4 regions of the Peribacillus sp. NJ4 genome follow, and region 1 is predicted to be linked to each of the others. Evidence: riboswitches for the same ligand, from Rfam matches in the RefSeq annotation. Region 1 holds a riboswitch; each other region holds the start of a gene.

Region 1 (8,295 bases):
CGGCATCTTTAATCGTTTCTGCACTAACCGAATTTTCCGATATATCATATCTCTCAATGGTGAAAGTGGCATCACGGCCGATAGGCAAGGAAATCGTAGCCTCCTCAAGGGCATCCCCCGTTATCAAAGCGGTCAATGCCGCTTTAGTCACGGCTGTCGAACATGCCCCCGTCGTATACCCATGGCGCATTTGTGAGGGATCCTTTTTTACTTTCTTTTCCATGTTTATTAACTATCAGCTAAAAGGGAAATTGCGTTCAATGCTGCAACCGTGACAGTACTTCCACCTTTTCGGCCAATATTCGTAATGAATGGCACTTCTGTGATCTTAGCCAGTTCCTCTTTCGATTCCGCTGCAGAAACGAACCCAACAGGCATTCCAATAATTAAGTCCGGCTTTGCAATCCCTTCTTTAATAAGGCGAATGAGCTCAAGTAAAGCTGTAGGTGCATTGCCAATGGCATAAATGCCCCCTTCATTTTCCTTTACGGCTTTTTGCATCGAAATGATCGCTCTTGTCGTATTCAAACGTTTTGCTTCGACCATCACATCTGGATCTGAAATGTAGCAATGAACGTCCCCGCCGTGTTTTTGAAATCTTTTTTTGCCTGTACCGCTCTCGATCATTTGCACATCCGCAATGACATGTCTCCCTTTGCGAATGGCTTCCACACCAGCTTGAATGGCATTTGGATGGACGATGACACTTCTTCCCAATTCAAAATCAGCTGAAGCATGAATGACCCGGCGGACGATCTTCCATTCATCCTCAGAAAAATCATGATCGCCCATTTCTTCAGCTATCATTGAAAAACTATAATCATATATTTTGTCTGGATCTACCGTTAGTGGTTTGAAATCCGTTTTAAAATCCATCTTGCATTCCTCCTATTATTTATTCAACTGATTATTCAACTCGGCAATGACATGATCAAAACTGGAATGAACATTTAGATAGTCAACATCTGGCCTTGATATCATAATCGTCTCTATTCCACATTCCAACGCGGCTTCCAATTTCTCATCAACCGCACCGACCTTGCCACTTTCTTTCGTTATCATCAATGTGACGCCATACTGTTTATATAGGGCTTTATTTAATTCTTTGGAAAATGGACCTTGAATCGCAACGATATTTTTTTGTTCAATGCCTAGCTGCGCACATTTTTCCATATTATCCATGCGTGGCAGCATTCTTGCTATGACTCTGGTATTCTCGAGCCCTACCAATTCTTTTGCGAACACCGCTAGGGTTTTACTTCCGGTCGTGAGCATGATGACTCCCCGTTTTGCAGCAGCCAGCTTGGCAGCTTCCTCATAATCACGGACAACTATCAATTTGTCATTCTGAAACCGTTGGCTTTCACGCTCATAACGAATATAAGGAACATTTGCTGCCTTTGCTCCGTTAAGAGCGTTTTTGGATGCTTCTTCCGCAAATGGGTGACTTGCATCAACTACAGCCTGAAAACCTTTTTCAGAGATTAAAGAGGTCATATCCTCTGCAGTTAATCGGCCAATCCGGGTGGATATCCCTGCATCTTGCAAACTCTTCGCCGCCGACTCGGTTACAACAGTTGCCAAAACCTTGAATCCCACCTGCTGCATCTCAATCGCTAATTCCCGCGCATCACTTGTACCCGCCAAGAACAAAATCATTTTGACGTACCCACCTCTTGCCCATCGTGCTGATGGTCGTGGTCATGATGGTCATGGTCGTGATGGTCGTGATGGTCGTGGTCGTGATGGTCGTGATGGTCGTGATGGTCGTGGTCGTGATGGTCGTGATGGTGATGATGGTGGGCATGTCCATGTTCCTCGACATATTTTCGATAGTTTTCCAAATCACGTGCCCCACTTGATCTGCCTTCACTAGCTTCAATTACTCGTTCTTGCAGAATGTTCTGTAAGGTTGGATGATACCCAAAATACTTCGCCAAAATAAATTCCCGATCAAGATATTGCTCTTGATAGCCTTTCAGCATATCCTCCATTCTTTCCATTAACACCCCCGTGAAGAGGAAATATGGCAGCATCACTATTTTTTTTGCCCCCAACCGGATGCATCGTTCAATGCCTTCATCAACATGCGGGTCCGTTACACCCATGAACGCTGTTTCGACCCATTTAACGTTTAATTTTTCCCATAATAATCGTGAAATTTTATATATATCACTATTTGCATCAGCATCACTGCCCCCTCGGCCAATTAGCAATATTGCTGTCTCAGCCTGTTCCGAGGATGTATCGAAGCCGGCTTCCTCAAGTCGGTCTGTCAGGATCGTCAATACATCATGGTGGACCCCGATCGTTTGTCCATATGTGAATTTCACTTCTGGATATTTGGTTTTCCCATCCTCTATTTCAGCTGGGATATGTAATTTCGAATGTCCTGCATGCAACAAAATGATCGGTATGACGATAACTTCCGTAGCCCCTCGTTTTACACAATTATCAATGCCTTTTGATATATTCGGTGTCGCAAATTCCAGGAAGCACGTTTCTACCAAAAAACTGTCATCCATTGCCGGAATCATATTTTTAATAAAATGAACGACTTCTTCGTTTCCCGAAGCCAGGCGGCTTCCGTGTCCTACAAACAAAACTGCTTTCATTTACTTTCCCCCTCTTGATTAGTCTTCACAAGGCGCAGGCTCTATGTTTATTTTGGGAGCAATGTCCTGATAAGAAAAATTCTGTATCTTTTTTGAACGTTTGAAGTATTTAAAAAGCCGCTCATTTGGATGGGCATTTTGCTTATACTCCCCGACAATGTCCGTAATCAATTCAACAAGCCGTTCCGGTTCAATGCCTTCAGCTACCGGCTGACCTGGATGGGCCGTTCTTCCAACCGGTTTAGCTCCAAGAAATAAGTCGAACTTCCCTTTTCGGAAGACAATCCCGATGTCATCCATCACGGCACTATAACAAGCCATTCCACACCCATTAAATCCGATGTTCAGTTCCTTAGGCATTTTCATTCCGCCAAGCACCCGGTGTATTTCATCCGCATATGGTATGGATTCCGCTTTTTCACCATCACAGAAATCACAGGCTTTTAACGTCAGTACATCTCCAATCGGCGATAATAGAAAGTTTGCTGATTGCAATTTCCCCGTAATGACTTCCGCGTCCGTTGTCGGGATCTTTAAAACGATCTTATGATTTGGCGTGTATTCCATCGTTCCCTTTTCCCCGACAACTTCCGCAAGTGTCATCATTTGTTTGGGAGTGAATTGTTTATTTGCCACACCTGGACTTACGGCAAGTTCGAATACCGACTCCATTTTTTGCTGGACAATCGGCTTAATGGATTGCTGAACGGTTTGACCCTTCACTCTTGATAAGGCTTCCATTGCCATTTCAAAAGAAGTGGACTTCTTTTCTGGAGCTTTTGTAAGTAATCCAACTCCTCCAGCAGACTTCGTAGAGGTTTCTTGCATGGAATCGGCTTCTTGATCTAATGCCCACGGTTCCGCTTCTTTTTGCAGACGCTGATGCGGCTTCAATGTTTGCTTTTCCGAATTCAATGTATATTTCCTCTGATAGCCTCTTGGTGTGATTATTTTGTCATCGTATAAAAAAGTGGATGAATTACCGATAATGACGGTGGTCAACATTCCAATATCGTGATTCAACATATCTTTCAAATTGGTTATGACAATATCCTGCCGATCGCGATAAGCACTTTTCACCAACCCGACAGGTGTATCTGGCGAACGGTAGCGAAGGAGAATTTTCTGTGTTTCAACAATTTGCCTAGTCCGCCTGCCGCTGCGCGGATTATAAAGCGCAATGACAAAATCAGCCATTGCAGCTGCTTCCACCCTTTTAGCGATTAGGTCCCAAGGAGTTAAATGATCACTGAGGCTGATCGTACACGAATCGTGCATGACTGGTGCCCCAAGTAAAGACGCACAAGAGTTGATTGCAGAAATACCAGGAATGACTTCAATGCCCACTCCAGTTTCTTCTTTCCAACCTTTTTCAATCAATACTTCATAAACCAACCCTGCCATCCCGTACACTCCGGCATCCCCACTGGAAATGACAGCCACTTTTTTTCCCAACTCCGCTTGTTTTACTGCTTCCTGAGCACGTGATACCTCTTCAGTCATCCCCGTACTAATGATCGTTTGATCTGTAAGCAGTCCCTGAATGAGTTCAACATAAGTTTTATAACCAATGATGTAGTCACTTTCTTGAAGGGCTTCGACAGCACGTTTGGTAATGTGTTCAAAATTCCCTGGTCCAAAGCCCACGACGAATAATTTACCGTTTGTACTCATTAAGACATCTCCTTTTACGATTTGTTCTTTGAAATACCCGTATGAGCAGGAAAATCCGGATTAGGCGTCATTTCCCCATCACTGAATTGGTAGATCATCTGTGGAACATATTCCCCATCTTCGATATTGCTGACAATCTCCCGACCGAAATCAGGCGTATCCACTCTATACCATTTCCCTTGGGGATAGGCAATCACAACGCAGGCATCCTTACATCTTCCGTTACAGCGTGTCCTGGTTGTATGAATTTTCAAATCCAGTCCCTTTGAAGTAATTTCATCGCGAATCGCTTGAGTTACTTCTTCCCCGCCCTTTTTCATGCAACTGCTTCCATTGCAAATCAACAAATGCGTATTTGTACCCTTCAAGTTCCAAGTAGTCATCTTCTTCCTCCTGAGTTCAGGGAAAAGGCAAAATAAAAAACCTTAACATAAGAGTCAAGGTTTAAAAAACTATATGAATGAGGAGCCCTCCGCAAATATGCTGAATCTCCCAAAATCGTCATAGTCCTTCTACCTTTCCCTCCGAAAAGTATCATACAATTTCAAAAGCAGGTTTCCTGGCTTACGCTTCATTTTACTTTGTCCCTTCCCGGCTTTAAGCCAGTGGTTATCGACAAATTCATCAGCGTTTACAGTAGCGGGGGCTGCATCGGATTTTCACCGATTTCCCTATTATCCCTTGCATATTCACACAAGAGCACTTTTAAAATGAAATATTTGGTTTTATTATACAATTATAGCTAACCTTATCTATCATATAACAACTTTAGCAAAATTCAATAGTTTATTCCGACTGTTTAGAAAAGTTTAATAGTGTAAATCCAGCCATAAGCCTTTCCTCTCTGCATTCTTAGTCAAAAAAAAAAAAAGAGAGTGTAGCTGAAATTATTTCTTTATGGTACACTATACGAGAATTTTCGAAATAATTACATAAGTTTTATGGTGTTGAATTTCTCGGAATTCAGCTTAAAAGGGAAGCCGGTGAAAGTCCGGAGCGGTCCCGCCACTGTAAAGGGAAGTCCTATTACGTTAACATTAATCCACTGTCAAATGAGATGGGAAGGATGTAACGGGACGATGAACCTAAGCCAGGAGACCTGCCATGAAGCGTGAAACTGTTTCAACCTACGAGGATGGGTGTGCGGACCAGGTAGAATGACCCATATTGGTTTATGCTGCAAAATTCCTGTTCATTACGCACTTCTTTCTTTTGAGAGAAGTGCTTTTTATGTTGGGCGCCGCTTTTCTTCTAAAGTTTTGATCAGAAAAATTAAAGGTGTTGAAAGGAGAAAGAATGAAAAGAGTCAATTGGAAAATTCTTTATTTTGTCATTTTACTACTTCTTGTCCCAAAACGTGCGATGGCCATGCATATCATGGAGGGCTTTTTACCAATTGAATGGGCCATATTTTGGTGGGCCGTGACCCTTCCATTTCTAATCTTGGGTTACCGGTCCATTAGGTCCAAAGTAAGGGAAAACCCAGAAACAAAAATGATGCTCGGTCTATCGGGTGCATTCGTATTCATATTATCTGCCTTGAAGATCCCTTCCGTTACCGGAAGTTCTTCACACCCTACCGGAGTTGGTTTAGGTTCCATATTATTCGGGCCATTGGCCATGAGTGTCTTAGGCTCCATCGTTCTATTATTTCAAGCTGTTCTACTGGCTCACGGAGGATTGACGACATTAGGGGCCAATGCATTTTCCATGGCTGTATGCGGACCTTTCATTGCTTACTTTGTCTTCAAGGGCGCAACTAAATTGGGGTGGTCTTTTTCGCTGGCCGTTTTCTTGGCAGCTGCTTTTGGCGATTTAGGAACCTATGTGGTAACTTCCGTTCAACTTGCACTTGCTTTTCCATCCGAGGTAGGTGGATTCATGGCCTCATTCAATAAATTTACAGGAATATTTGCCCTGACCCAAATTCCCTTGGCAATCAGCGAGGGATTATTGACAGTGGTTGTGATGAATTTCCTGAAAAAATACAATCTAGGCGAATTGAAATTGCTGCGAGTTTTATCTAAGGAGGCCCGTTAACATGAAAAAAAGTTTATTGCTGCTTTTCCTGGTCGTCATTCTTGCCACCATACCGTTAATCACCCAGCAAGGAACGGAATTTGGCGGTGCCGACGGCGAAGCTGAAGAAGCCATCACTAAAATCCAGCCGGAATACAAGCCTTGGTTCAATAGTATTTGGGAGCCGCCAGGTGCAGAAACCGAGAGCTTATTATTTGCGCTGCAAGCTGCAATCGGAGCTGGTTTCATTGGATACTTCATTGGCGTAATGAGACAAAGGAAAAAACAAACCAAACAAGAAATGAACGAAAAATCGAAACATGTTACTCATTGATAAATATGCCTATTTCAATGGGCTAAAGGATGTACATCCGTTGGAAAAGATGATTTTTGCACTCTCCCTTATGCTGTTTTCGTTAACGGTAAGGGATTTGGCCGTTTCGCTCATCACTTTTATGGTGATGAGCGCTTTAATCCTTTTTGTGGCAAAAATCCCGCTTTCGTATTATCTGAAATTACTCTTATTACCAGGATTCTTTCTATTATCAGGCACACTTACCATCCTTTTTTCTATCTCCAGTACATTTACTTCGATGCCGAATATTTGGTGGTCCTGGAAAGTCGGAAATTGGCAAATTTTCATCAGCGATGGCAGCATTGGTACAGTGATCAATTTGATCACTGTCGTATTTAGCAGTATAAGCTGTTTATATTTCTTAACCTTGACTACACCCATTACCGTCATTCTATCCGTACTGCGAAAACTTAAAGTGCCTTCCTTATTGATCGATCTAATAGAATTGACCTATCGCTTCATCTTTATTTTTTTAGATACAGCTTTGGCCATCCACCTAGCACAAGCTTCACGACTGGGATATGGTTCGGTAAGGCAAGGCATTCGATCTCTCGGGTTACTAACCTCATCATTATTTTTGGGAGTATTCCAGCGCTCTGGGCAATTGACGATGGCCATGAACGCAAGAGGATATCAGGATAACCTTTCTTATATCGAGGATACTTACACCTTTTCCTCACGCAATTGGCTAATCGCCATTGTAATACTAGGAAGTTTAATCCTTATTTATGGATATATGTAAATTGGAGGCAATTCAAAAATGGAAGAGCATATCTTTAATATAGAGGGCCTCACGCATCAATATGCAGATGGGACGTTCGCGATAAAAGATCTTTCACTACTGATTCAACAAGGTAAAAAGATTGCATTATTAGGCAATAATGGAGCCGGCAAATCGACTCTATTCCTCCATTTAAATGGTCTTTTACAACCAACATCAGGAACAATCAGATTTAAAGGCAAGAAAATGAAATATGACCGTAAAGCATTATTATCATTACGAAAACAAGTCGGAATCGTTTTTCAAGATCCCGACTCCCAGCTTTTTTCAGCTAATGTTCAACAGGATATATCGTTTGGACCGATGAATTTAGGATGGGATAGAAATGTAGTCCAGGAGAAAGTGCAATGGGCGATGGATCAAACGGAAGTAACGGAAATGAAAGACAAACCTACCCATTTTTTGAGCTTAGGGCAAAAAAAACGTGTCGCCATTGCCGGGGTACTAGCCATGGAACCCGATGTCTGGCTCTTGGACGAGCCTACCGCTGGATTGGATCCTTATTTCTCCAGACAGATCATGGCTCTGTTGGACAGTATCCACCACCCAGACAAAACGATAATTCTATCAACTCATGATGTTAATTTAGCCTATCAATGGGCTGATGAAGTCGTTGTCATGAACGATGGAAAGGTCATATACCAAGGGGACCCTGTATCCGTTTTTCATGATGAAGACATTTTGATGAAGGCTCATCTCGAGAAGCCGTGGGTTTTTGAAATGTTTCAAGCCCTTCTTCAATCAAGAATACCCGGAGAAAAGGAACTTGTCCCAAGAACGAAGGAAGAGTTGCTTCAAAAAATCGAGACAGAAAAAATTTATTAATTAAAATCCCTAGCTTGTTTCATCAT
Region 2 (8,295 bases), 1.5 Mb from region 1:
CGTTCGTCCTGAGCCAGGATCAAACTCTCCGAAGAAATGTTTGACTTGCTCATTTTGCTTTTTTGATAGTGTGTGCTCACTTAAAATTTAACGTTGGCGCTTTGTTTTGTTCAGTTTTCAAAGAGCAATTTCGTTGTCGTTTACTTCGTAAGCGACTTTTACATCTTATCATGTTATCAACTCTGTTGTCAACATGTTTTTTTATTTTCTTTGTTTTGATGAAGCTGCGAAAGCTGATGTCCCGCAGCGACATGTATTAATATAACACCTATATTAATATTGGTCAACAATAAAAACACATTTTTTTAAAAGTTTTTTGAAACTCGATAAAACCGATGATAAACCTCGTGTCCTTTTGTCTCCGCTTTGATGACATCGATTACTTTCTTCTCTATCAAATATTCCAACAGAACACCTAGGTCGACTGAATAAAACTTGACTTCTGGATGCTCCATAAGCTCCGCAATCGTCCACGGATCTTCTTTCGTCCCCATTATTTCTACCAAATGCTGTGAACCTGCATTCGTCCTCGAATAAATAAGAAATTCACTCGCAAGAAATAGAAGCTCCAATCTTTTTTCAAGAGTTTCCTCACTGCTGATCAATTCTTTATACAACTTGTAGATCTCAGGTTCCATTTGCTTCACTTGGTTCCAGACCGTAACCTCCGGATAAAAGCCTTGTTCTATTATTTCCAAACGTGCCAAGTGATGTAGGGAATGAACGATATGGTTGTATGCCTCAAGATAATGACCTTTTTCAAAAAAGCTTTTCCCATCCATGTACCTGCGAATTAACTTCGCGAACTCCATCCCCATCTTTAACTTCCTTCCATAGAAGGGGAACTCGCGGATTTCGGTTTTCAAACGGTCCAAATATTCATTCCGGTCAAAAAGGACCTTCCCATTATAGATCCAGTCAACCACTTTGCGGTTCGTCCCTAATAGGAGCCATTCTTTTAACTGGTCTTCCTTTACGATATGTAAGGCTGCCTTTTTATCCTGATAAGTGTAGTGTTTTAAAAACACGGACTCTTGGGCTTCGTCTGCAATCACAAATAGGATGTAGTCAAATGTATCGGTAATCGGGCTATTATCTTCTCTTTTTTCTATTAACAAGATTCCAAGTGTAGATTTTAAACTTGCTCGCTCTTGATAAATCGGGCGAAGGATATCTTCCATCATAAATTCCTCCAAAACCTTTTTTTTTTTACTTTCGACAAAACTCTTCATTTTCCTGCTTATTTCCCTTACCCCAAACCATTTCAATTCAAAAGTAATAAGTATCCTTTATTTCTTTTTTGTTCCATCCATTGTTTATGGTATAGTTAAAGTTATATTTTAGGAGGGACAATCCATGGCTAAACATTCTAGCAAAATCAATAAAATACGTACATTTGCTTTGAGTTTGATTTTCATCGGCTTTATCGTAATGTATATCGGGCTTTTCTTCAAAACACATCCAGTTGTCATGACACTTTTCATGGGACTTGGCCTTTTATTCATAATCGCAAGCACCGGGGTTTATTTTTGGATTGGAATGCTTTCTACAAAAACGATTCAGGTTGTCTGTCCTAACTGCAGCAAACCTACAAAAATATTAGGGCGTGTAGATATTTGCATGCATTGTGAAGAACCCTTGACCCTTGACAAAAAGTTGGAAGGCGAAGAATTCAACGAAAAATATAATCGCAAAAGCCTGCATGATTAGAGGGATTCCAGCTAACTGATTTACCTATCATGAGACCTTAACAATTGTATCATTTCTTAGAGACATGAAAAAAAGTTCCAACCAAGTGGAGGAACTTTTTTTAATGCGTTTCTTTTTTCGCACAATCCGTACAGTCGCCGTAGATTTCCATCCGATGGTGACTGACATTGAACCCGGTGACTTGTGCTGCGAAATGCTCGACTTCATCCAATGCAGGATAGTCGAAATCCACAATTTTCCCACAGGTTTGACAGATTACATGATAATGATTTGTCGTTACGAAATCAAACCTGGCTGAAGAATCACCATAAGTAAGTTCTTTTACCAAGCCTACCTCCCGGAAAACACGCAGGTTGTTATAAACTGTCGCCACGCTCATATTCGGAAACTTGCCTTCCAGCGCTTTATATATATCATCCGCGGTAGGGTGGGACATGGAGCTTATCAAATACTCAAGTATCGCATGGCGTTGAGGAGTTATTCTTACACCGGTATCTTTTAGGGAATCCAACGCTTCTTTTAACTGAACTTCAGACACCGTCATCCACCTCGTTTTCTCATTAAGTATGAATTCTTAAATTGTAATATTTATAATTAGTGTACCTTTTATTCGTTGAATTTGTCAATAATTCAATGGTTTTACCATTCTTTTTTATTTTATTCATCACCGCTTTGAATCTTTCCCATTTTCGTATTGTATTTAGTATCCCCTCGATAAGTCGATTACGTTGATGAAGTCTTTTCCAGCTTTCAGGTATTCACGCATGTTTTTTTCGAATATCGCAAAGGTTCTTGGTAAATATTCTCCGCTTTTACTTGAAAGATGCGGTGTGACCGTAACGTTTTCCATCTTCCAAAATGGATGCCCTTTTCCTAAAGGTTCCGGATCAAATACATCCAAGATGGCATGAGCCAATTCCCCTGCTTCCAATGCTTCGATCAACACTTCATCGTTAATAAGATCACCGCGGCCAATATTCACGAATACGGCGGTTTCTTTCATTGCTTTAAAGTGTTCTTTTTGCAGAAGGCCCTTGGTTTCGTCAGTACTTGGCAGGACGGATACGATGTAATCGGCGTCCGGTACGGCTTCCAATATATTATCCAGTGTATAAAGGTGATCGATGGACTCCACTGGCTTCCCGCTCCGGTTCACCCCCATTGTCGTCATCCTAAAGGCTTTCCCCAAACGGGCCACTTCTCCTCCAATTGCACCGGCACCAAGAATGAGCATCTTTTTGCCATTCAATTCCCCAACTTCAATTTTTCTATGCCACAGTTCTTCCCGTTCATTCTTCATAAGCTGTTTCAATTTCTTTTCATATTGTAAAAGCATCCCTATCGTATACTCGGCCATTGGGATTTTATGAATGCCTCTTGCGTTCGTCACCAAAATGCCGCGTTCCTCAATGGCTTTAAAAGGCATTAATTCCAATCCTGCACTCATGACCATTATCCATTTTAAGTTCGTCGCGTTCCCAATGATTTCTTCATTTAAATCCTCACCGTATGTAATCAAGATTTCCGCTTCATTAAGTGGCTCATCCGTCCATTCTTCTTGATAAATAAAGTTCAAATCAGGAAAAGCGTCCATCATCTTCGTTTGGATGCTTTCATTCGGAATGATTGTTGAAAGTATTAACATGTTTATCTCTCCCTTTTAATTAACATAAAAAAAACACGGGCTCTGTGTGTCCCGTGCAACTTTCTCTGAGGAGGTATTCCCTTAATAAAGCATATTCAGGTGTCCCCTTTTTGAGTTGGACAAAAGCCTTAGCCTTAATAAAAAAGGCTTTGTTTTAATGAATTTGGGTTTAATGCATGTAATTCAGGCAATATGAAAACACCATCCCTTCTGATCAGCACATCGTCAAAGTAGATGTCACCACCGCCATATTCAGGACGCTGGATCAAGACCATATCCCAGTGTATAGATGAACGGTTTCCATTATCCGCTTCTCCATAGGCAAGTCCCAGAGCCAAGTGCAGACTTCCGCTTATTTTCTCATCGAACAATGTATCGTCCATAGGTTCCAATATGTATGGATTGATTCCAATTGCGAACTCCCCGATAAAACGGGACCCTTCATCGATATCCAGAATCCGGTTCATTTTGGCAGGTTGATTGGAAATGGCTTTAATGATTTTCCCCTTTTCAAGGTTTAATTCCATGTCACTAAAGGTGATTCCTTCATAGGTTGTAGGTGCGTTGAAGGATATCCTTCCATTGACGCTCTCTTTTATGGGTGCCGTAAACACTTCCCCATCAGGTAAATTCTTTTTTCCGGCACATATGATGGCCGGCATACCTTTGATGGAAAAAGTCAAATCTGTCCCCGGTGAAACGATCCTGACTTTGTCAGTCCGTTCCATCAATTGCTTTAACGGTTTCAATGCCGCCTCCATTTTCCCGTAATCCATAGTGCATACTTTGAAAAGGAAGTCTTGGTACCTGTCGAAGTTCATGCCGGCTTTTTGCGCTGATGCGTTGGTGGGATAATTAAGTAAGACCCACCGTCGGTTGTTTACATAGAAAAGAGTGGGAGAATTCATAGCTTCCCCTTGAATACGGTGCCTCTCGATGGGAACATCAGTCATTTCCACGTCGTTTTCTTCACTGGTGATGATGATGACCGCATCGATATCCGTATACTTCTTCAAAGCCCATTGCGATGATGTTTCAAGTTGTTCCTTCACATTCCCTTGTAACAGATGTCGGCTAATCTCATCGTCTTCGAGTTCTATATATGGATAAGCACCCACTCTGTATATTTCATCAATCAGCTCTTTCAACAACGGTTTCGTGTTGATATGGCCCCGGATGAGGATTCTCTCTTTTGGCTGTAATTGTATCGAATGATGAATCAGCCTGGCCGCAAGCTTCGTTATTCGTTCATCCTTCATCTGCCTGTCCCTTATTTTTCTAGGTCTCGAAGAGTTTCAAGCGCTTCTTCGACGTGGCCTTTGACTTTTACTTTACGCCATTCCTTGACTATTTTACCTGCCTTATCAATCAGGAAAGTTGAACGTTCAATGCCCATATATTCCTTGCCGAAATTCTTTTTCAATTGCCACACATCAAATGATTCAGCCGCTTCATGGTTTTCGTCAGCTAGCAGCAGAAAAGGCAATCCATGTTTTTCGATGAATTTTTCATGACGTGCCGCCGGATCTGGGCTGATACCAATGATGACAGCGTTCAATTCCTCGAATTGTTCATTGTGGTCCCGGAAATCACAGGCCTCCGTCGTGCATCCTGGCGTCATGTCTTTTGGATAAAAATATAAAACGATGTATTTCCCTTTAAAATCCGATAGGGAAACCATTTCACCATTGTTTGCAGGGAGTTGAAAATCAGGTGCTTTTTCTCCAATTTTAACAGTCATATTGAATCCTCCATTTCCTTCATTATGGTAAGAGTACCCAATAATCGAAAGAAACACAACTTTCATTTATCCTTCCTCTCTTTATGCTCCAGATCGATCACCGTCCGAATCACGAACGCTGCCGGGAGTGTGTACCCGATGAAAGCCTGAATGGTAGCTATCATCCTGCCCATGCCAATTGGGGCTATATCTCCATACCCTACAGAAAACATGGTCATTGCGCTAAAATAAAAAGAAGTCTTCAACTGTTCATAGAACGTGCCATCCAATCGATTGCCCATATCAAGAATCACCGAATGATTCTGAAGCTCGTATAATAAATAAATCAGTGCAAATCCAACTAATATCGTCGCATATAAATTGCCAAGCCACAGCATATCCTCCAGAGAAAACTTCTTTCCTCCCGACTCAACAAGAAATAACGTCCGAATGCTCATCACCATGCAAAAAATGATTCCTGCAATCAAGATGTAGAAAGTCATCCCCTACGCCCCATTTCAAAACGCCACTTCCTTTATACATACTCCCTGTCCTAACAATATATTCTTTTTTAGGAACAGACTTCAGCCTTATCACTCACACACCCTAAAGGCATTTGTCAAAAAAACGGGAACGTTTCCCGATTTTTTTCATGTTGACCCTTTTGGTCGGATATGTTAAGATTGTCTAAATTTTTATAATAGTTTTTATTTTATAAATATTTGGTGCCTGCAATCAGTTTATCAGCGGGTTTAGTGAAATTTCATATGTGGAAATAGGTTCCTAATTTTCATTAGGATTAAAAGGGAAGCCCGGTTTGATTCCGGCACGGTCCCGCCACTGTAATGGGAATGTTAGCGCCATCCAATATGCCACTGGTCCACGGATCGGGAAGGCTCGCTGCTAATGATATTCCCTAAGTCAGGAGACCTGCCTATTTCGACAACACTGTTTTAACCTACGGGAGATAGGGAGGTGTTAGGGACCTTATAATTATAAGGGGCATTCTGCATGTCTCTTTATTTTAAGCATTTCTAACTTTCTCTTATTGACGGTTAGGGGTGCTTTTTTTATTGTTTTTAAACAAATCAAAGGAAAGTAGGAGGATGAGAATTTTGAAAAGCAGTAATTTGGGGTACCCGCGAATCGGGGAAGATCGTGAATGGAAACGTACATTGGAAGCATATTGGTCCGGGAAAATCGATGAACCAAAATTCACGGCACAACTAAAGGCCATCCGTTTAGGCAACTTACAAAAACAAAAAGATCAAGGCATTGATATCATTCCTGTCAACGACTTCACTTTCTATGATCAAATGCTCGATATGTCCGTCATGTTCGGTCTTGTTCCTGAACGTTACTCTGCCTATGGAGGCGGAAGCGTTCCCCTTTCCGTTTATTATTCAATGGCTCGCGGGAACAATGATGAGGTCGCTTCCGAAATGACGAAATGGTTCAATACGAACTATCACTATATCGTCCCTGAATTAAAACTGCCACAGCTGACTTTAACAGAAAATAAACCACTTGTAGCATATCGGGAAGCCAAGGAAAAGCTAGGGATTGAAACGAAGCCCGTGTTAATCGGACCTTATACTTTCATCTCCCTTTCCAAAGGCTTCAAAAAACAAGATATCCCTGGCATAATCCTGAGCCTGCTTCCCCTATATACGCAAATCCTGCAAGAGTTGGAGCACGAAGGCGTGAAGTGGGTTCAAATGGACGAGCCTTCTCTTGTTTCATCCATTTCCAAAGATGATATGCAAACTGTTACTTACCTCTATGAAAAACTGAATGAAGCAGCACCAAACCTGAACATCATGCTGCAAACATACTTTGATGCCGTGGAACACTACCAAGAAGTCATCGAATTACCAGTTCAGGGAATCGGTCTTGATTTTGTACATGATAAAGGAAGGAATCTAAGTAATCTTGAAGCATCCGGCTTCCCGAAGGACAAAGTGCTTGGTGCAGGTGTGATAGATGGAAAAAATATTTGGCTTTCTGATTTATCGAAAAAGATTCAATTGATCGACACTCTAAAGAAAAAAGTAGCCGAAGACCAAATCTGGCTTCAACCCTCTTGTTCCCTGCTTCATGTTCCAGTGACCGTTCGTAATGAAACCGCCGTTTCAAAAGAAGTGAAAAAAACCCTTGCTTTTGCCGATGAGAAACTTGAAGAAATAACACTTTTGGTCAAAGGGAATAATCAGGGCTTTGAAGCAATCGCCGATAAGGTCGATGCTAATAAATTAACGGTTCAGACGTTAGCTAGTTCAAATGCACGGAATCATAAGAGTGTACAATCCAGTGTCGAAAAGGCTAAATCAGAGCATGTTGGACGTCAGCTGCCATTTAAAGAACGTTACCAAAAACAACAGGAATTTTTCAAATTGCCTTTTCTACCTTCAACAACGATCGGTAGTTTTCCCCAGACATTTGAAGTTAAGCAAGCACGCGGGAAATTCAAAAAAGGAGAATGGAGCGCTGCGCAATATGAAACATTCATTAACGAAGAAATCGGCAGGTGGATCGACATTCAAGAAGAAATCGGCTTGGACGTTCTCGTACACGGGGAATTCGAACGGACGGATATGGTTGAATACTTCGGTCATAAGTTAGGCGGATTTGTCTTTCTAGAAAAGGGCTGGGTACAATCCTATGGGTCTCGCTGCGTAAAACCACCAGTCATTTATGGTGACATCCATTTCATCGAACCGATGACAGTCAGGGAAAGTGTATACGCACAATCACTGACGAAGAAGACCGTAAAGGGAATGCTTACAGGTCCTGTCACGATTTTGAACTGGTCATTTGTCCGTGATGATATTTCCAGGGAGAATGTTTGCTACCAGCTGGCACTTGCTTTGGAAAAAGAAGTCATTGCATTGGAATCGGCTGGAATCAAAATGATCCAAGTTGATGAACCTGCACTTAGGGAAGGTCTACCATTGAAAAAAAGCGATCGCGATGAGTATTTGAACTGGGCTGTGAATTCGTTCTTGATATCCACATCAAGCGTGGAGGATACAACGCAAATTCACACGCATATGTGCTATTGCGACTTCAACAGTTTCATGGATGTCATTTCTTCCTTGGATGCCGATGTAATTTCCATCGAAACATCCCGTAGCCACGGAGAGCTTGCTTCCGCATTCGAGGAAAAAACGTATGAAAAAGGTATTGGCCTGGGTGTGTATGATATTCACAGTCCCCGAGT
Region 3 (8,295 bases), 130 kb from region 1:
CTTCCTGGCATAACCCAACAATCTCCAAAAGCTCTTGTACTTTCTTTTTCACTTGAACAGACGAGAGCCTTTCGTAATTCCTTATCGGCTCAGCAATGATTTCCCCTATAGTTAGTCTAGGGTTAACAGCGCTATAACAATCTTAAAAAACAACTTGCAGATTTCGCCGTACCTCCTTTAATTCTTTTGCTTTTAAACAATAAAGACTCTTCCCAGAAACCAAACCTCTCCCTGATCCGGCTTTTCCAGTCCCAGAATAATTTTGCCCAGATTGGGTTTTGCATAATCATTGCGATTTCACTGCCCCGTACTTTCCTTATGTCTTCTATGGAAACATTTAAAAGGTCTATATTATTAAACTTGATGCTCCCTTGCACCACCTTTGCCTTGTCAGGTAAAAGATTTAGCAAAGACATGCATGTCATCGTTTTCCCTGATCCACTTTCTCCGACAATGCCCAACACTTCCCAGCCTCGAGTTTAAAACTGACATCATTGACAGCCTGAGTCACTCCATACGTTGTCGATACAATAACCTTCAAATTTTCTACAGTTAGAATGGGGTGTTGTCCCATCTTCCATCCATCCTCCCTTCTATTCCTTTTTTAGGTCTAGAGCATCCCTCAAAGCTTCGCCAAACAAGTTAAAAGCAAACACAACGATGAAGATCATCAACCCAGGGTAAAGCATCAATGAAGGGGTTTCTCTAAAAAATGGCTTACTATCATTGATCATCATTCCCCACTCTGCCTCTGGCGGTTGTATGCCAAGACCAAGAAAAGAGAGTCCAGAAATTGCTAAAATAACTCCTCCGATGTCCATAAAGATTAATACAACAACTTGAGAAATGATGGCAGGTAAAATATGTTTGATGACAATGACTCTCATTGGTGTCCCGCATATTTTGGCTGCTAAGACAAAGTTTTGCTCCTTTACACTAAGAACCATTCCTCGAATGACGCGTGCATAAAAAACCCATTGGACAAGCACCATCGCCAAGATCAGATTGCCAAGACTCGATCCTAAAATTCCGATTAAAGCTAAGGACAGCAGAAAGCTTGGAAATGCCATGAGAATGTCACACATTCTCATGAAGAGATAATCAACTTTACCCCCTATAAAGCCTGCATAAATACCAAGTGGGATACTAATAATCATCATTAATCCCATGACAAGGAAAGCTGTTCCCAACGAGGTTCGTGTTCCATAGATTAATCGGGACAATATACATCTCCCTAAATGATCAGTCCCCAATGGAAACTGAGAGGAGGGCCCTTGCAGCTTCTGAACGATATCAATCAAGTTCGGATCATTAGGAGCCAAAAAAGGAGCAAAAAGAGCCAATACTGTCAGGAAGGAAATAATCATGATACTGATCATCATTAGCATATGTGTCATCAGCATTCTTTTCATGTTTTGCACCATTCTTATTTCTCTCCTTCCCAGCGTATACGGGGATCCAGGAAAGAATAAGTAAGATCCACAAGAAGATTGCAGACCACAAAGATCACACCCATAAACAATACACACCCCTGAATCATTGGATAATCTTGATTTAAAATAGATGTGACAAATAACTGTCCCATGCCGGGCCAAGAAAAAATTGTTTCAACAATGACCGCTCCGCTTAGCATGTTCCCGAAGCTCATTCCAAGTCCAGTTATCACAGGTAATAAGGACATTTTTAAGACATGCCTGATAACGATTAGTCTTTGGCGTAACCCTCTCACTCTAGCATACACAACGAATGGCTCATTCAAATTTCCTAGCATACTAGCTCGAAGCAATCGCATATACGTCCCTATATAGGCAAAAGCCAATGTCAAGGAAGGAAGCACTAGATGCGCCAAGGTCCCCCTTCCCAATACAGGAAATAAATCTAACTTTACAGATAAAAAATAGATCAAAAGAAACCCAAACCAAAAGGTTGGCATAGAGAAACTTACAAAGGCTGCTATTCTGCTAAACTGATCAACAAATTTCCCCTTGTAAATAGCAGAAATCATGCCTATAGGTAAACTGATGACAACAATTAAGATAAGCGAAGCAAATGTTAATTGAACAGTTGGGAAGAAATGTATCACAATTTCTTCCCATACGGAGTTATTGGACACGTAAGACATCCCTAAATCCAATTGCAACACTTTTCCCAGCCATCCAAAATACTGGACATATAAAGGCTTGTTTAAACCAAGCTCAACTCGAAGGGCTGCCACTGTCTCATTCGTAGGAGGAATATGTGACGCCCTTAAGTAAGCTACTGCCGGATCTCCAGGAATTAAGTGAAGCAAGATAAAAGTAATGAGCGAAACTCCGAATAATATTGGAATTAAACTTGTGAGACGTTTAAAAATAAACCAACCCATGTAGCACTCCTTAAGTTGTTTTTAAGTATCCCCTATTTCAATTAACATCAATTGAAGTTAAAGGGACCTCAGCTTCTTGAGGTAAAAAATCTACTCCACTAATGTTTTTTTGATACACCGCTATATTAGACTGATAAGATATCGGTAAATAAATGGCTTGTTCGTGCAATGTCGTTAATATATCTGAATACAGTATTTTTCTATCTTCCTCGTCAGTAGTTAATAATACCTTCTTAATTTTCTGGTCTATTTCTTTTTTTACTGGCAACCCTAATTGAGCGTTATAATCTGGACTACCATTTTCCGAATTAGTCGTCATAGAAGCTAAATAGGAATGTGGATCAAACGGTACTGACCATGTTGCTGTAAATAATAAATCAAACTTACCTTGAAATGCCGTTGTCCAAAAAGTATTAGTTTCCTGACTGGTCAACTTAACATCTATTCCCAGTTTTCTAAAATCACCTTGTGTAAATTCTGCGATTGACTTTTGGATGTTATCTGTACTATTAAACAGTAATTCCAATTGCAATTCTTTTCCGTCTTTTTCTCTAAATGGTTTCCCCTTCACTTGTTTCCATCCAGCTTCATCCAATAACATTTTTGCTTTTTCTGCATCATACTCATATGGATCTATATTAATTTTCGTGTAAGGTAAAATAGGTGGAAACAAAGTATCAGCCTTTTTTTCCATACCATAAAAGATCTTATCGATAACAGCTTGTTTATTAAAAGCATGTTGGAGAGCTAACCGAACTTTAAGATCTTTAGTCGCTTCTCTGTTTGAGTTAAGAAGCAGCGTTCTTGTAGCTGTAGGTTCTGACAATTTGGTTTCATATTGCCCTGAATTCTTCAAAAATTGGAATGAATCTTGGCTGATGACCCCGTTTCCAAATATAAAGTCGAGTTCCTTTTTCTCAAAAGCTAACACTCTTGACTCTCCATCAGTAATGACTTTAACAACCACCTTATCTACTTTAGGCTTAGTGCCCCAATAATGTTCGTTCCTTTTGAAAACAGCAAACTCATTTTTCTTATACTCGCTCAATACCCACGGTCCTGTGCCAATCTGAGACTTGAGTCCGTCCTTAAATGTGTTTTGGCTGTCAGGAAAAGCAGCTTCTCCTACAAATCTCAAAGGTCTGATGTAAGTTAGTTCTTGAAGAGTTGGATAATACGCGTTGTTCAAAATAAGTTTAATAGTATATTCATCTATTATTTTTGTACCTTTGATTTGGTTAATTAATCCCACCCATTCATGTTGTTTGCGATTATCTAAAATGGTATCAAAGTTTTTCTTGACGATTGAAGCATTAAATAGCGAACCATCGGAAAATTTAACATCTTTTCTTAGATGGAATACATATTCTTTTCCATCTTTCGATATATCCCAGCTCTCCGCAAGCCAAGGCTGAATTTCTCCACCTTTACCGTAATAAACAAGGGATTCATATACCATAGCCTGGGAAAAAAACTCATTCGGAAAATATGTGTGTGGATTTAAGTCACCTATATCCCCAGGCCATGAAAAAGTAACAACTTTTTGCTTTTCATTATCTGATGTATTTTCTTGATCTATTGTTGTGTTGCTGCAACCTGTAACTAAGATTGTGAATATTACTAGTAGTCCAACAAAAGAATGGAATAAATTAGACCGTTTTATAAACATGCTTTCTCACCTTCAATTATGGAATTTTAACTATTTGAAAAATCACGAAATACAAAAAAGCATTTCCAACCAGATTTAAAGGTCAGAAATGCTTATATATTAAGAACAAATTCGTCTTCTAGCACTCTAACACCTCCCTATCTCCCGTAGGTTAACAGCATTTCTAGAACAGGCAGGTCTTCTGACTTAGGTTCATCATCTCCATGCGTCTTCCCGGATATTATCCAGTGACTTTCTTGCATAGGACTCACCCTTACAGCGGCGGGACCGTGCCGGATTTTGCACCGGCTTCCCTTTTAAATATTCGCTATTAAACGAATATACCCATTCCAATAAAATATGAAATTTTCCCTCATCTTCAGTAAAATATAGAGCTTGTCCATCTTAAAATTATTAAGTCAAAACCTTTTGATGCTTCTTAACACTTTAATAGTTTCATCTCTAATTAATTTTTGATAAACTCAGCAACTAATCATTTCCATCCTAGCAATAAACCAAAAACAGTTAGTAAAAAGGAGAATAAATATCTATTCTTAAGAATTTAACAAATATTAAAAACTCTCCTATATTATACGGTTTTACGATTACAACTCTCTAAAAATGGATATTAACTATATGAAAATAAAATCAAAAGTTTACCTAATACAAATTATATTCCTTATCGCAAATTTATGCCATATCAAATTAAGATCCTGATGTTTTTTAACGGTTCGTTTTGTACGGAGGCAATAATCTTATACAAACAGTTATTTGTAACGACATATATGAATGATAGTGTGTAGATTTTTCATTTTCAGATTTGTATTGCCTCCCTCCCGAATAAGCTATTTTTTATAAGTGAACACTCACTTTTCATTTGAAAGCAACCTAATTTATGTAATAATAGATTCATAACAAAAAAAGAAAGTACTTGAGGGATTCTACATTGGAGAGTATGGAAGAATTACATGAAAAAATTGAGATATTGACGAAAGAATTAATAACTACGGGATTGATATATGGATTTACTTCCTCAAAAACATTACATAAAAGCCAGGAACTAGATAAACTGTTGAATTTACTTGGGCATGAAAAAGAATCAATTGGTTTAGAATATGTCTAAAAGCCGGAATGAAACCTGATTTGATTTTTCTACTAATACTTCATGGGATCATTACAACTGCAGGAACTATTACCCCCGGAGTTATTTTGAAATTACTTTTAATAATCACTGTGCAGTTCATGCAGCATATTTCCTTTACTTAATCACCTCGTATTCTTTTCTTGGACTCTTGGACTTATTTTTTCTGTAAAATTTATTTAAATGATCATCCCTTCTTACCTAATGCTTCTTAGTTTTCTACGTTTTATTTTGTTTATTGGAATTGTGCCGTGAACAAATTGTTTAGGGTCATTTTGATCACATTCTTTCTCCCCATTAAAAAGCATCCAAAATGAATGGATGCCTTTTTATCGAATTTTTCTTTTATGTCCTGCATTTAATAACAAACAATCTATCTCATCTAAGTTTATGAATGGTGTGAGTATCAACGATTCATTTAAATTGTCATGGACAACCTAATATTTCTGCTGAGTTAATGAATTTTACTATTTTAGTGACTGAAGTCCTTTCAATTCAGGGACAACATTGCCTATCTCCCTTCCAGTAACCGCTGCAACCAGGTTCTTCGCCGCAAGCATGGCCATATCAAATCGTGTTTGATAAGTAGCAGAACCTATATGCGGCAGGGTAACCACGTTCGGCATGGCTAAAAGCGGATTGTCAGGCGATACGGGTTCCTGTTCAAATACATCCAAACCAGCTGCAAGGATTTCCTTAGTTCGCAGTGCTTCTATGAGGGCCTTTTCGTCCACCGTCTGACCGCGGGATGTATTGATAAAGATCGCAGATTTTTTCATCAGTGCGAATTGCTCCCGTCCCATAAGATGCCTCGTTTCCGGAGTATAAGGGACCATTAAAAGAACGAAATCGGCTTCCCGTAAAAGGTGCTCTAAAGAGGAATAGGTTGTACTGAGCGTTTCCTCCACTTCGAATTTCCTTCGCCGATTATGATATAAAACTTCCATGTTAAAACCGAATTTTCCTCGTCTTGCAATAGATTCCCCAATCCTCCCCATACCGATGATGCCCAATTTTTTTCCATGAACATCAACGCCAAAGAGGGGTTCATCGCCTTTATTTACCCACTTGCCATCCTTTACAAGCTTGTCCAGTTCCGTTATACGACGGGCTGCTGAGAGCATTAAGGCTAAAGCTAAATCGGCCACGGTTTCATCGAGAACATCAGGTGTATTTGTACCGATTATGCTTCTCTTTTTCATTGCCTCTAGATCAAAGTTGTTGTAGCCTACCGAGATATTGCTGACAGCCTTTAGACATGGTGCATGGTCCAGAAGTTCATCATCTATTTTTTCTCCGGTGATGAGCAGTCCCTCCGCATCGGAAATTTGCTTAAACAGCTGGCTTCTGGTAATGGGTTCAGCGCCATTCCATTTTTCATACTGGCAATACTTCGAAATATATGCCTCTACCTCGGCCGGTACTGGTCTTGCAATATACACTTTTGGCATCAATTTATGTCCTCCTCGGTTACACTATTCTTGAATAGGATGTTTTACAATAAACCAATAACAGATTGCGGCGCATCCGGCGATTAAACCGCCAGATATAAAGGCAAGAGAGTAAGAGCCAGTAGCATCCACTATCATGCCTGCCACAACAGGGGAAAAGGCTCCACCAAAATAACCGCCAAAATTCTGAATTGCACCTACAGAAGCAACCATAGAAGGAGGGGCAATGTCACCGGCAAGTGCCCACGCGCTGCCTGTAATGGCAGAAATAAAACAAAGAGCAAGGGTCAGTAATGTTAAGGTAATAGCGAGCCCTTTGACAAATGGAACTGCACATACAACAATTGCGGCCGAGATGGCACATATACTAATTAAGGCACGCTTTGCTTTAATAGGTGTAGTAATTTCCTTGTCAACCAATTTTTTAGTAAGATATCCTCCGAAAATATTGCCAAAGATTCCGCCAAGCCAAGGAATACCAGCATATATACCCATTTCTTTAAGTGAGACATGATGGACATCAAACAAATAAAGGGGAAGGAAGACAAGGAAAATATTCCAGATCCAAATGGTACAGAAGAAGCCCAGAATCATCCCCCACACGCTTCGATATTTAAATAACGAACCCCATTTTATGTTTGATGATTGAATGCCTTTCTCTACTCCACCACCTTCCGACTTAATGTATTCAAATTCCTCCTTGGAAAGTTTTTGGCTTTTTTCAGGATTTTTATAAAAAATAACAAAACCGATTGCGAAGATGATGCCGATCACACCCGTTATATAAAACAACGCTCTCCACCCAAAAGTCACCATAATGAAAACGAGAAGTGGCGGTGCAATGGCTGGTCCCCATTTGGACGAAGAATCCCAAATTCCAGTTGCCAAGCCTCGTTCCTTTTTAGGGAACCAATACGATGTGATCTTAGCCATCGTAGGAAAACAAGGTGCTTCTCCCACTCCAAGTAAAATCCGTGCAGCAATAAATGAACTCATTTTATGAACGGCTCCCGTTAAAATGGTCGCACCACTCCACCAAATAAGCGCGATTGTATACACCTTTTTGGTCCCGAACCGATCGATCAGCCATCCGGAAGGAAGCTGCATTAATGCATAACTCCAAGAAAAAAAGGTTCCCAACAACCCGATTTCGGTCACGCTTAGTCCGAGTTCCTTCATCATTTCGGGAGCTGCAATGGAGAGGTTGGCCCGATCAAGATAGTTGATTATTCCTCCAATCAATAACCAGATGACAACTGTCCAGCGAAATTTCCGGCCAATATTTAATGGCTTTTCTTGCTTTGTTTCCACTCTTGCTTCCATACCTTATCCCCCCTTGTTATATAAAACGCCATAATTGGCAGCGTTTCCAAAATAAGAAAAAGCCAGAGTTCACGCTTAGATAATATGTATATACAAGGAGGTCTTTGTTTTATAATATAAAACTCAGTTTTTGTTTTATGACAAAAAATAAAAAAAGATAATTCTGTTTATTCTGTAAAGTATCGTATTATGAGGATTTGTGATTGTCAATCTTTATTCTTATTTTCAGGATTATATTCCTAGTTAACGTTTTATGCCAAATGGCGAAAATTGATTGACGGTTTTTTGAATAGTAAAATCATAACAAACTTTAGCCCACGATTCATTTCCATCTCTAGTTTTGCTACCGGAAGGGCTTAGAGACCAT
Region 4 (8,295 bases), 2.9 Mb from region 1:
GACTATTTCGGATTCATCAAGATCCGCAGTATCACGGCCCACGATATAGGAAAGCTTTAGCCTCGCTTCAGGAAAATCCCCTCGATTCAACGGATGGCAAACATCCATTCCAGCTTGCTTCAAGCCTTTCTGAGCTATCGTAGTGGAAATGACAACAGCTTCCCAAAGGATACCTGCAAGCGGATGGATACGATAAGCCAAATAGACGGTAAGACCAGTTATCAATAACACCACCGATAAGACGATGAACAACATGAAGAGTCCATTCCGCTTCTTATGTGTTCCTCTATTGAATGCCAGATCCAACTTGCTTATCATCGTTCCTATCCATTTGACTGGATGCGGCCAATTTGGCGGATCACCAATTAATAGATCAAGGAAAAACGCCAGCGTAACCGCAATAAGATGATGGTAAATCATAAATCCTCAATCCGTTTCCGATTATTGTTTAATGCTTCCACTGTACAATCATATACACCGCGGCTGATCAGCTTCCCTAACGGAGTGATGGTGCCTGCATATTGAAGCTTTGCCCCTCTTTGAGTTGCCGCAATCAAAATGCTGTCTGTCGATGTTCCTGTTGCACATGTATTTGTCACCTTATCCAAGACATGCAAATCATGAAGCGCTTTTACTTTTGCCTCGGTCGCAGTAACTATGCTGTGGATGAAAGCCTCTTCTGCCAAATGCCCATTTATGAAGATCCATGTATTTATCGTTCCTGGAGCGGAACTCCAAGAATGTCGGTCAGCTAAAGATGCGTCGATGGCATTCCCTACACCAGCGGTCACGATGATAAAAACCGAGAAATCTTCAGCTCTTAATAACTTGAAGGCAACCGTATCGAGAAAGACAGCCGTCATCATCCCTACCGTTTGCTGCGGGTCAAATCCATGAGTTTTTAAATAGTCAGCCATTTCAACATGATGATCCTCGCAATCATATCCATGATGGACATGCCTATTCACGAAATATTTATGCCATCCCGTCCCCGAACCAGTCACTCCAGAAGACATCGTTCTAAGCGGGATCGGGGAATTCAATTGAATAATTTCAGATCCGACTGTCAGATAAGAATCATCAATTTCCAATGGGATAGTATCATTGCCATGCTTTTCCGGAACGATGAACATTTGCGGTTTCGGAAGGGCGGGATGTGGATGTTTTTCGATCGTCGTACGATATACCTCCTGAATCCGTTCCTGTCGGAGCACTTCATTCGGCACATCCACAACCAAAATTTTCCCTTTTTCAAGCAACATAAGCCGATCACAATATAACCCAGCCAAATTCAAGTCATGAAAAATTGAAATAACGGTCAACTTTTGCTCTTTTGCCATTTTCCTCATTAGATCAAGAAGATCCTTTTGATAGGAAAGATCCAAGTGGTTCGTAGGCTCATCCAAAAAAAGGATTTCCGGTTCTTGGGCAAGTGCCTGTGCCAATAAGACCCTTTGTCTCTCCCCGCCTGATAATCGTTCAAATTGAAGATCGTGAAAATCCGCTACTCCCGTTTGTTCCATGACCCGTTGGACAATCGTTTCATCTTCTGCGGACCAACTATGGAACCAACCTGTTTGATGGGCATATCGCCCAAGTGAGACCGTCTCTTTTACCGTATATGAGAAAGCTAATGAGGAATGCTGAGGGAGCACAGCAATGACCTGTGCAAGTTGTTTTGACGAATAATCCTTCAAATCCCTTCCTCTTATCCGTATGCTTCCGCCCTTATAATCGAGCACCCCGCTAAGCATACTTAAAAGCGTCGTTTTTCCGCTGCCATTTGGGCCAAGAATCCCGAATAATTCCCCTTTATGTACATCAAAAGTAACAGAGTCCAAAACAGCTTTGTTGTCATATCCACCTGTTAACCCTTTAACTTCAAGCATCCATCTTACCCTTCTCTCCGTCTCTTTAATAAAATCAGCGCGAATGCGGGTGCCCCGATAAGTGAAGTGATCACCCCGATCGGCAGTTCCGATGGGGCAATGATCGACCGTGCTACAAAGTCCGCCAATATTAGGAATCCGCTTCCTACCAGCAATGACAACGGAAGCAAATGTTTATGGTCAGGTCCCCAAATCTTTCGGACAAAATGAGGAATGACCAATCCTACAAAGCCAATCGCCCCTGAAACGGCAACAGCTGCCCCTGTCAACATCGAACCGGCTATCAAAATCCACATTTTCCGCCGCTTAACATTAACACCTAAGTGTTTTGCCCGGTCTTCCCCGAAAGTCATCGCATTCAATTCGCTCGTATTCATGATCAAGATCAACGAACCAATAATAAAAAACGGCAAAATGATTGCAATATAATTCCATCCGCGCATTGAAACGCTTCCCATCAGCCAGCCGATGATTTGTCTTAATTCATCACCAGTCAGCGCAATCATCAATGAAATGAAGGCACTTAAAAACGAGCTGAAAATGATTCCCGTTAAAATGATCGTTTCCACTTTCATCGATCGATCCATTTTTTTTGCAAAAGCCAGTACGAAGAACATCGTGAGCACTGAGCATACGATGCTCAATGCCGGAAGAGTATATAAGCCGATGAATGGTAGTGATATATTCAAGAATATTGTCAATACAGCACCGACTGATGCTCCTGATGAAATACCTAATGTGTAAGGGTCAGCGAGCGGATTCCGGAGCAGGCCCTGAAATCCCGCTCCCGAAATCGCAAGTGATGCCCCAACAAAACCCGCTAGCAACACACGCGGCAAGCGGATGTTCATCACAATATTCGTAAGCATTACATCCGGATCAGCTGAAATCGGTAAATGAAAAATCTCCTTGCCGATAATTTGTAAAAGTACAGGAATCGGTACTGGCACCGAACCAAAGGAAATGCCTATCGTCATTGCGAATAACAAAAATAATAACGCAATCAAATAAGCAATCGTCCATTTAGTTGTCAAATAGGTTCGGATAGACTGATTTGGCAAGTTCCTCTACTCCCTCTATTAAGCGTGGACCGGAACGGGTCACCAAGTCGGAATGGACATCAAAGACTTGGTCATCCTTCACAGCATTTACGTCTTGCCATCCTTTTCGGCCCTTCACTTGACTTACTGCATCTTTTGTATAATAACCATACGTTGTAATGATGACATCCGGATTTGCAGCGATCATCGACTCTTCATCAATTTTTGCCCATCCATCCAATTCAGCAGCTGCATTTTCCGCTGAAATAATTTGAAGCATTTCATTCATGAAGGTATTTTTTCCAGGTGTATATATCTCAGGTGACGGAGAAACCTCCACAAAAACGGTCTTCCTATCCGCTTCCTTTACAGATTTGGCTTTTTCCTGAATATCCTTGAGCTTCGTTTTCATGTCCGTAACGATTCCTTTTGCCTTTTCATGTTCCCCTGTTGCCTGTCCAATCATATCAATAGAATCATAGACTTGGTCAAAGCTTTGTGCATCATTGACTACGAGGACATCAATTCCAGCATCCTTAAGCTGCTGTAAACCCTCATTCGAATTATGGGCACTGGATGCATGGGCAAGAACAAGGTCGGGCTTCAAAGAGACAATCATCTCCGTGTTCATTTCCATTCCGCCAACTTTTTCAATTTCTTTCGTTTCTTCCGGATAATTATCATAGTCGGAAACACCAACAACCTTTTTACCCAAGCCAAGTGCAAAGACAACTTCCGTATTACTTGGTATCAACGAAACGATTTTCTTCGGTTTTTGTTCTATCGTCACCTTTTCGCCTGTTGCATCTTTAATCGTAATCGGGAAAACTTCCTGTTTGGCATGATTCGTTTCCTGCTTTTCTTTTCCTTCATTAGTAGCTTCGCTACAGCCAACCATCATACCTGCAGTCAGCAACATCACCAGTATCAGACCAAAAATCTTCTTCATTTTCATTCCCCACAATCTTTTTTTCTTTTAATTTCTTCACACCTAATAAACAAAACGCATTATCGGAAGATGCACCCCAAAACAAAAGCACCTCCCGTTAAACGGAAGATGCTTGTATGGCAACAATATAATTACGGACTCTTTAGGGTCTGCCACACACCTTCCCATCCGCGTAGGTTACAGGTGTACGAATTTTGGCAGGTCTCCTGGCTCATGGTCATCATCAACGGCACCTTCCCATATCTCATACAGTGGTAAACATCCGTTGGCTCCCATATACAGTGGCGGGACCGCGCTGGCATTTCACCAACTTCCCTATTAAGTCATTAAGACACCAAATCGTTCATATGTATATAATTTTCACTGCCTTTCATTATACACCATGTAAGAATCGATTATTATATGATTTTTCTGACTTGCCTCGAAATGACCCGTCCACCTTCAGTGATTAGAAGCATTTTCAATCAGGGACGCAAATCCCTCGACTGATAATCCCGGTGAAATCCGAACCCTATGCAGGGAATGCATCCCTTGGTCCCTTGAAGCTCCTCCAGGTTCGGTGGTGACTGCCATCTTGTATCCAGCTTCTTCTGACACCCATAGACTCTCTTCGTTATACCGGCCAACCGGATAGGAAATTACTGTCGTGTCCTGATCGAGGATACGGTCGAATAGCTCCTTCGACTGAACCATTTCCGATTCTTGCTGCTCTGCCGTCATCCGGTTCAGCTCCAAATGGTTGATAGTATGACTTTCGATCGAAATCCCATTCCTGCTCATCTCCAACATTTGAGTTTCAGTCAGGTGATGACCTTTATCAATGGACTTCCCGATCATGAAGATGGTTGCTTTCATATCATATTCTTTTAATATGGGGAAAGCCTCCGTGTAGTTATCTGTATAGCCATCATCAAAAGTAAGCCAGACGCACTTATCACTTGGCATCCGATTTTCGGTTAAAACGAGGAATGCTTCTTTAGGGGATAATGTATAGTAACCATTCTCCCGAAGCCAAGTCATTTGTGATTGGAATTCCTCTCTTGGAACCCGAAGGCCATTACCTTCAGAAATGCTATGATACATCAATATTGGAAACTGAACCGCGGAATCGGCCCTTATCCAGTTTCTCGTATCGATTTGTTCCGGGTCGTCCTTTGAATCCTGTCCGGTGCCATTCTCCGCTGCCTCAACCACTTCAATGTCATCTTCCGCAATCGGCGCAGCCGTCTTTTTGCCTATACCCTCTAAAATCCCTTGTGAGCATGCAGGTAAAATTAACATCCCCAGCAATGCCACAAACAGTAAAACTCTGTATTTTCTCACTATCATTCTCCTATTTTTTTCTAGTATAATAGTACCAGAAAACCAGCAAATAATAAAGTATTCCATTTTACGAAAAAAAAGGAAATACAGAAACAAGAGACCAGCTAAGCATTTAGATGATTTTTTTCATAATTATTATTGCTATTAACTTGAAAAGTTTGCCTATAAGAAATATAATAAATAAGTCGTCGACTTTTTTTATATGTCCCAGTAGCTCAGCAGGATAGAGCGACAGCCTCCTAAGCTGTAGGTCGTAGGTTCGATTCCTATCTGGGACGCTAATTTTAAAACCCTGTTACAATGCGGTACCTCCGCGTCGTAACAGGGTTTTTTCTGTTGGTATGGCCTTACCTATTTAGGCTTTTGAGGGGCTTCCAATGTAAAGGTCGGATTTCTAGATACCGGTATGAGAAAAGCCGGAAGTATCGGCGATCAATACATTATGAGATTAACCATTTAATTTTCGTTCAAAACTTTTTGACTCTGTTTAAAGAGAAGTTTTAATTAATGATGTTTTTCGATATAAATATCCGCAGAAAAGTAATATTTTTTTGAAATATATGTTTTAACCTGTCCCATCCGGGTAGATAAATACTGTAAGACATTCTCACCAAAGGAGATGATGTGCACGATGAGTACAATCAGAGGCCAATGGAACAAAGAGAATGACGCAGCGGTGTTTAGTCCCGGTGATCAGCGTTAGAGTCAATTGAAGAGTTAGTCGATAACCAAAAAGGGAATTACTAGTCTTCTCGCCCAAAGGAGGACGATACTGATCATGAGTATTTACAACCTATGGAATCCAGAGAATGATGAAGCAATTTTCAGTCCGGGTGATCAGCAGACATTCAGTACGCTTACACTAGCAGATACGGATAAACACACACACACAACTGACGAAACACTTGAATATGAATTACACGGCACCGTACTGAATGAAATTTAACCGAAGCAGTGATATATGGAAAAGGATGGAGCGAATGCTCCATCCTTTTCTGCTATCTTTTACTTTTATATGAATTTCGCCACTTCATCAAGCGGCAATCTTTTGTCTGGAAAGATGGACCTGCCGACAAGGAAATTTGCCCACCCTGCCCCATGCAAATAACCCCATAAAAAAGGGCCCTTTCACTATTAAGCTAAAAGTGAAGGACCCTTTTCTTTTATTTATCGAATTTCAGTTTGGCCAAAGCATCCGCTAAGGCAGTATTGATCGGCTCTTCTTTATTTTGCTTTTTCATATAATTGGAGACTTCATTTTTTGATACTTTTTGATTTTTATTTTGCCCTCTTCGTTTATTGTAAGAAGAAAGTTTTTCGTGAAAACCGCATTTACAGGTGAATGTCTGTGCTTCTCCTTGACCGCGCATTTCCATCTTTTTGTGACATTGTGGACATCTGGCATTTGTTACACGTGAAACACCTTTTTTGTGGCCACATTCACGATCCTGACAGACAAGCATTTTTCCCTTTTTACTATTCACTTCAAGCATCAGCTTGCCGCAATCAGGACATTTCGTTCCTGACACGTTATCATGCTTGAACTTTTGGTCACTATTTTTGATTTCTTGTACGATATTTTTGGCATAGTCGCGCATATCGCCGATGAATGCCTGTTTTGGTAGCTGTCCTTTGGCAATCGCTGTTAACTTTTGCTCCCATTGAGCTGTCAGTGCTGGAGATCGTAAGTCTTCAGGTGCCAATTGAAGGAGTTGTTTACCTTTCGAAGTTACATGAAGGCCCTTCCCTCTCTTTTCAATCAGGAAGCTATTGAACAATTTTTCAATAACGTCAGCACGTGTTGCAACAGTCCCAATCCCGCCAGTTTCACCCAGAGTCTTAATGAGTTCCTTGCTTTCCCCTGCCATGAAACGAGCAGGGTTTTCCATTGCCGAAAGAAGCGACCCTTCATTGAACGGCTCTGGTGGTTTCGTTTCACCCTCTGTTTGTTTCACAGTCGAAATGGATAAACTGTCACCTTTTTGAACGTTCGGAAGCAGTTGCTCAGCAAGGCCATCTTTAGCTTCTTCCTCGTCAAATTGGTGATCATAGACTTCCTTCCAGCCTGATTTCAGGACGACCTTCCCTTTTGCCATGAACGTCTCCTGTCCCATTTTTGCGGTGACGGTCGTTTGCTCATATTCAAAAGGCGGCATTAATACGGCAAGAAACCTTTTAACGACCAAATCATAGATTTTAGATTCTTTGTCGCTCAGTTTTCCCGGTAGCGGAGTCTGCTCAGTGGGGATGATCGCATGGTGATCCGAGACCTTGCTATCATCCACGAACGATTTATTGGCCTTAATCGGGCTACGCAGGATCCTTGATGTATACTGGGCATATGGTTTAATGCTGACAGCCTGTAATCTTTCTTTTAGCGTATCAACCAAATCCGTTGATAAAAAGCGTGAATCCGTCCTTGGATACGTCAAGACTTTATGGCTTTCATATAAGCGCTGCATGATCGATAACGTCTCTTTCGCCGAATAACCAAATTTCTTATTGGCGTCCCTTTGAAGTTCCGTTAAATCATATAAAGAAGGGGCAAAACTTTTCTTATGTGCTTTGTTTACTTCCACCACTTCTGCCCTTTTCCCCTTCACGGCTGAAAGAACCTTTTCTGCCTTGGCTTTATCAAATGTGCGGATATCTTTAGATTGGGCATCTTGCCAGATTAGGCGCAAATTGGATTCTGCAGTTGCCGAAACGCCATAATATTTCTTAGGCTGGAATTGTTTTATTTCTTCTTCTTTTTTTGCAATCATCGCAAGTGTCGGCGTTTGGACGCGGCCGCAGGATAACTGGGCATTGTGCTTCGTAGTAAGAGCCCGTGTTGCGTTCATCCCAACAATCCAGTCCGCTTCTGCCCTTGCAACAGCAGAGGCAAATAGGTTTTCATACTCCTTGCCATCCTTCAGCTTTTTAAATCCATCTTTGATCGCTTTATCCGTTACAGAGGAAATCCAAAGCCGTTTAATCGGCTTCTTTACATTCGCTTTTTCGAGAATCCAGCGTGCAACGAGCTCCCCTTCGCGGCCTGCATCTGTTGCAATGATGACATCCTTGACATCATTGCGGTTCAATTGTGTTTTAA

What was found. Region 1 has a riboswitch for cobalamin ahead of QUF94_RS15575 ((2Fe-2S) ferredoxin domain-containing protein). Riboswitches for the same ligand answer to the same signal wherever they lie in the genome.
Region 2: linked by a shared signal. The riboswitch ahead of metE (5-methyltetrahydropteroyltriglutamate--homocysteine S-methyltransferase) and the one ahead of QUF94_RS15575 ((2Fe-2S) ferredoxin domain-containing protein) in region 1 are both predicted to bind cobalamin.
Region 3: linked by a shared signal. The riboswitch ahead of nikA (nickel ABC transporter substrate-binding protein) and the one ahead of QUF94_RS15575 ((2Fe-2S) ferredoxin domain-containing protein) in region 1 are both predicted to bind cobalamin.
Region 4: linked by a shared signal. The riboswitch ahead of QUF94_RS01110 (ABC transporter substrate-binding protein) and the one ahead of QUF94_RS15575 ((2Fe-2S) ferredoxin domain-containing protein) in region 1 are both predicted to bind cobalamin.

The regions. Positions count from the first base shown of each region.
Region 1 is NZ_JAUCFQ010000001.1:3,124,460-3,132,754, forward strand. It holds gene QUF94_RS15550 (cobalt-precorrin-5B (C(1))-methyltransferase) at 1-223, opposite strand, end outside; gene QUF94_RS15555 (precorrin-8X methylmutase) at 229-876, opposite strand; gene cobK (precorrin-6A reductase) at 892-1,659, opposite strand; gene QUF94_RS15565 (sirohydrochlorin chelatase) at 1,656-2,615, opposite strand; gene cobJ (precorrin-3B C(17)-methyltransferase) at 2,634-4,289, opposite strand; gene QUF94_RS15575 ((2Fe-2S) ferredoxin domain-containing protein) at 4,304-4,672, opposite strand; cobalamin riboswitch at 4,822-5,011, opposite strand; cobalamin riboswitch at 5,215-5,410, shown strand; gene QUF94_RS15580 (energy-coupling factor ABC transporter permease) at 5,586-6,329, shown strand; gene QUF94_RS15585 (energy-coupling factor ABC transporter substrate-binding protein) at 6,331-6,642, shown strand; gene cbiQ (cobalt ECF transporter T component CbiQ) at 6,629-7,405, shown strand; gene QUF94_RS15595 (energy-coupling factor ABC transporter ATP-binding protein) at 7,424-8,269, shown strand.
Region 2 is NZ_JAUCFQ010000001.1:4,639,883-4,648,177, forward strand. It holds rRNA gene QUF94_RS23165 (16S ribosomal RNA) at 1-35, opposite strand, end outside; gene QUF94_RS23170 (nucleotidyltransferase-like protein) at 306-1,181, opposite strand; gene QUF94_RS23175 (YgzB family protein) at 1,357-1,710, shown strand; gene perR (peroxide-responsive transcriptional repressor PerR) at 1,811-2,254, opposite strand; gene QUF94_RS23185 (D-2-hydroxyacid dehydrogenase) at 2,411-3,355, opposite strand; gene QUF94_RS23190 (aminopeptidase) at 3,490-4,614, opposite strand; gene bcp (thioredoxin-dependent thiol peroxidase) at 4,626-5,096, opposite strand; gene QUF94_RS23200 (potassium channel family protein) at 5,159-5,578, opposite strand; cobalamin riboswitch at 5,836-6,027, shown strand; gene metE (5-methyltetrahydropteroyltriglutamate--homocysteine S-methyltransferase) at 6,182-8,295, shown strand, end outside.
Region 3 is NZ_JAUCFQ010000001.1:3,254,277-3,262,571, forward strand. It holds gene QUF94_RS16135 (ATP-binding cassette domain-containing protein) at 1-109, opposite strand, end outside; gene QUF94_RS16140 (hypothetical protein) at 132-425, opposite strand; gene QUF94_RS16145 (hypothetical protein) at 422-574, opposite strand; gene nikC (nickel transporter permease) at 594-1,424, opposite strand; gene nikB (nickel ABC transporter permease) at 1,427-2,365, opposite strand; gene nikA (nickel ABC transporter substrate-binding protein) at 2,403-4,034, opposite strand; cobalamin riboswitch at 4,189-4,377, opposite strand; gene QUF94_RS16165 (aspartyl-phosphate phosphatase Spo0E family protein) at 4,969-5,136, shown strand; gene QUF94_RS16170 (2-hydroxyacid dehydrogenase) at 5,622-6,608, opposite strand; gene QUF94_RS16175 (MFS transporter) at 6,630-7,928, opposite strand.
Region 4 is NZ_JAUCFQ010000001.1:220,358-228,652, reverse strand. It holds gene cbiB (adenosylcobinamide-phosphate synthase CbiB) at 1-420, opposite strand, end outside; gene QUF94_RS01120 (heme ABC transporter ATP-binding protein) at 417-1,889, opposite strand; gene QUF94_RS01115 (FecCD family ABC transporter permease) at 1,895-2,950, opposite strand; gene QUF94_RS01110 (ABC transporter substrate-binding protein) at 2,913-3,878, opposite strand; cobalamin riboswitch at 4,058-4,232, opposite strand; gene QUF94_RS01105 (polysaccharide deacetylase family protein) at 4,320-5,159, opposite strand; tRNA gene QUF94_RS01100 (tRNA-Arg) at 5,406-5,479, shown strand; gene QUF94_RS01095 (hypothetical protein) at 5,980-6,147, shown strand; gene QUF94_RS01090 (DNA topoisomerase III) at 6,365-8,295, opposite strand, start outside.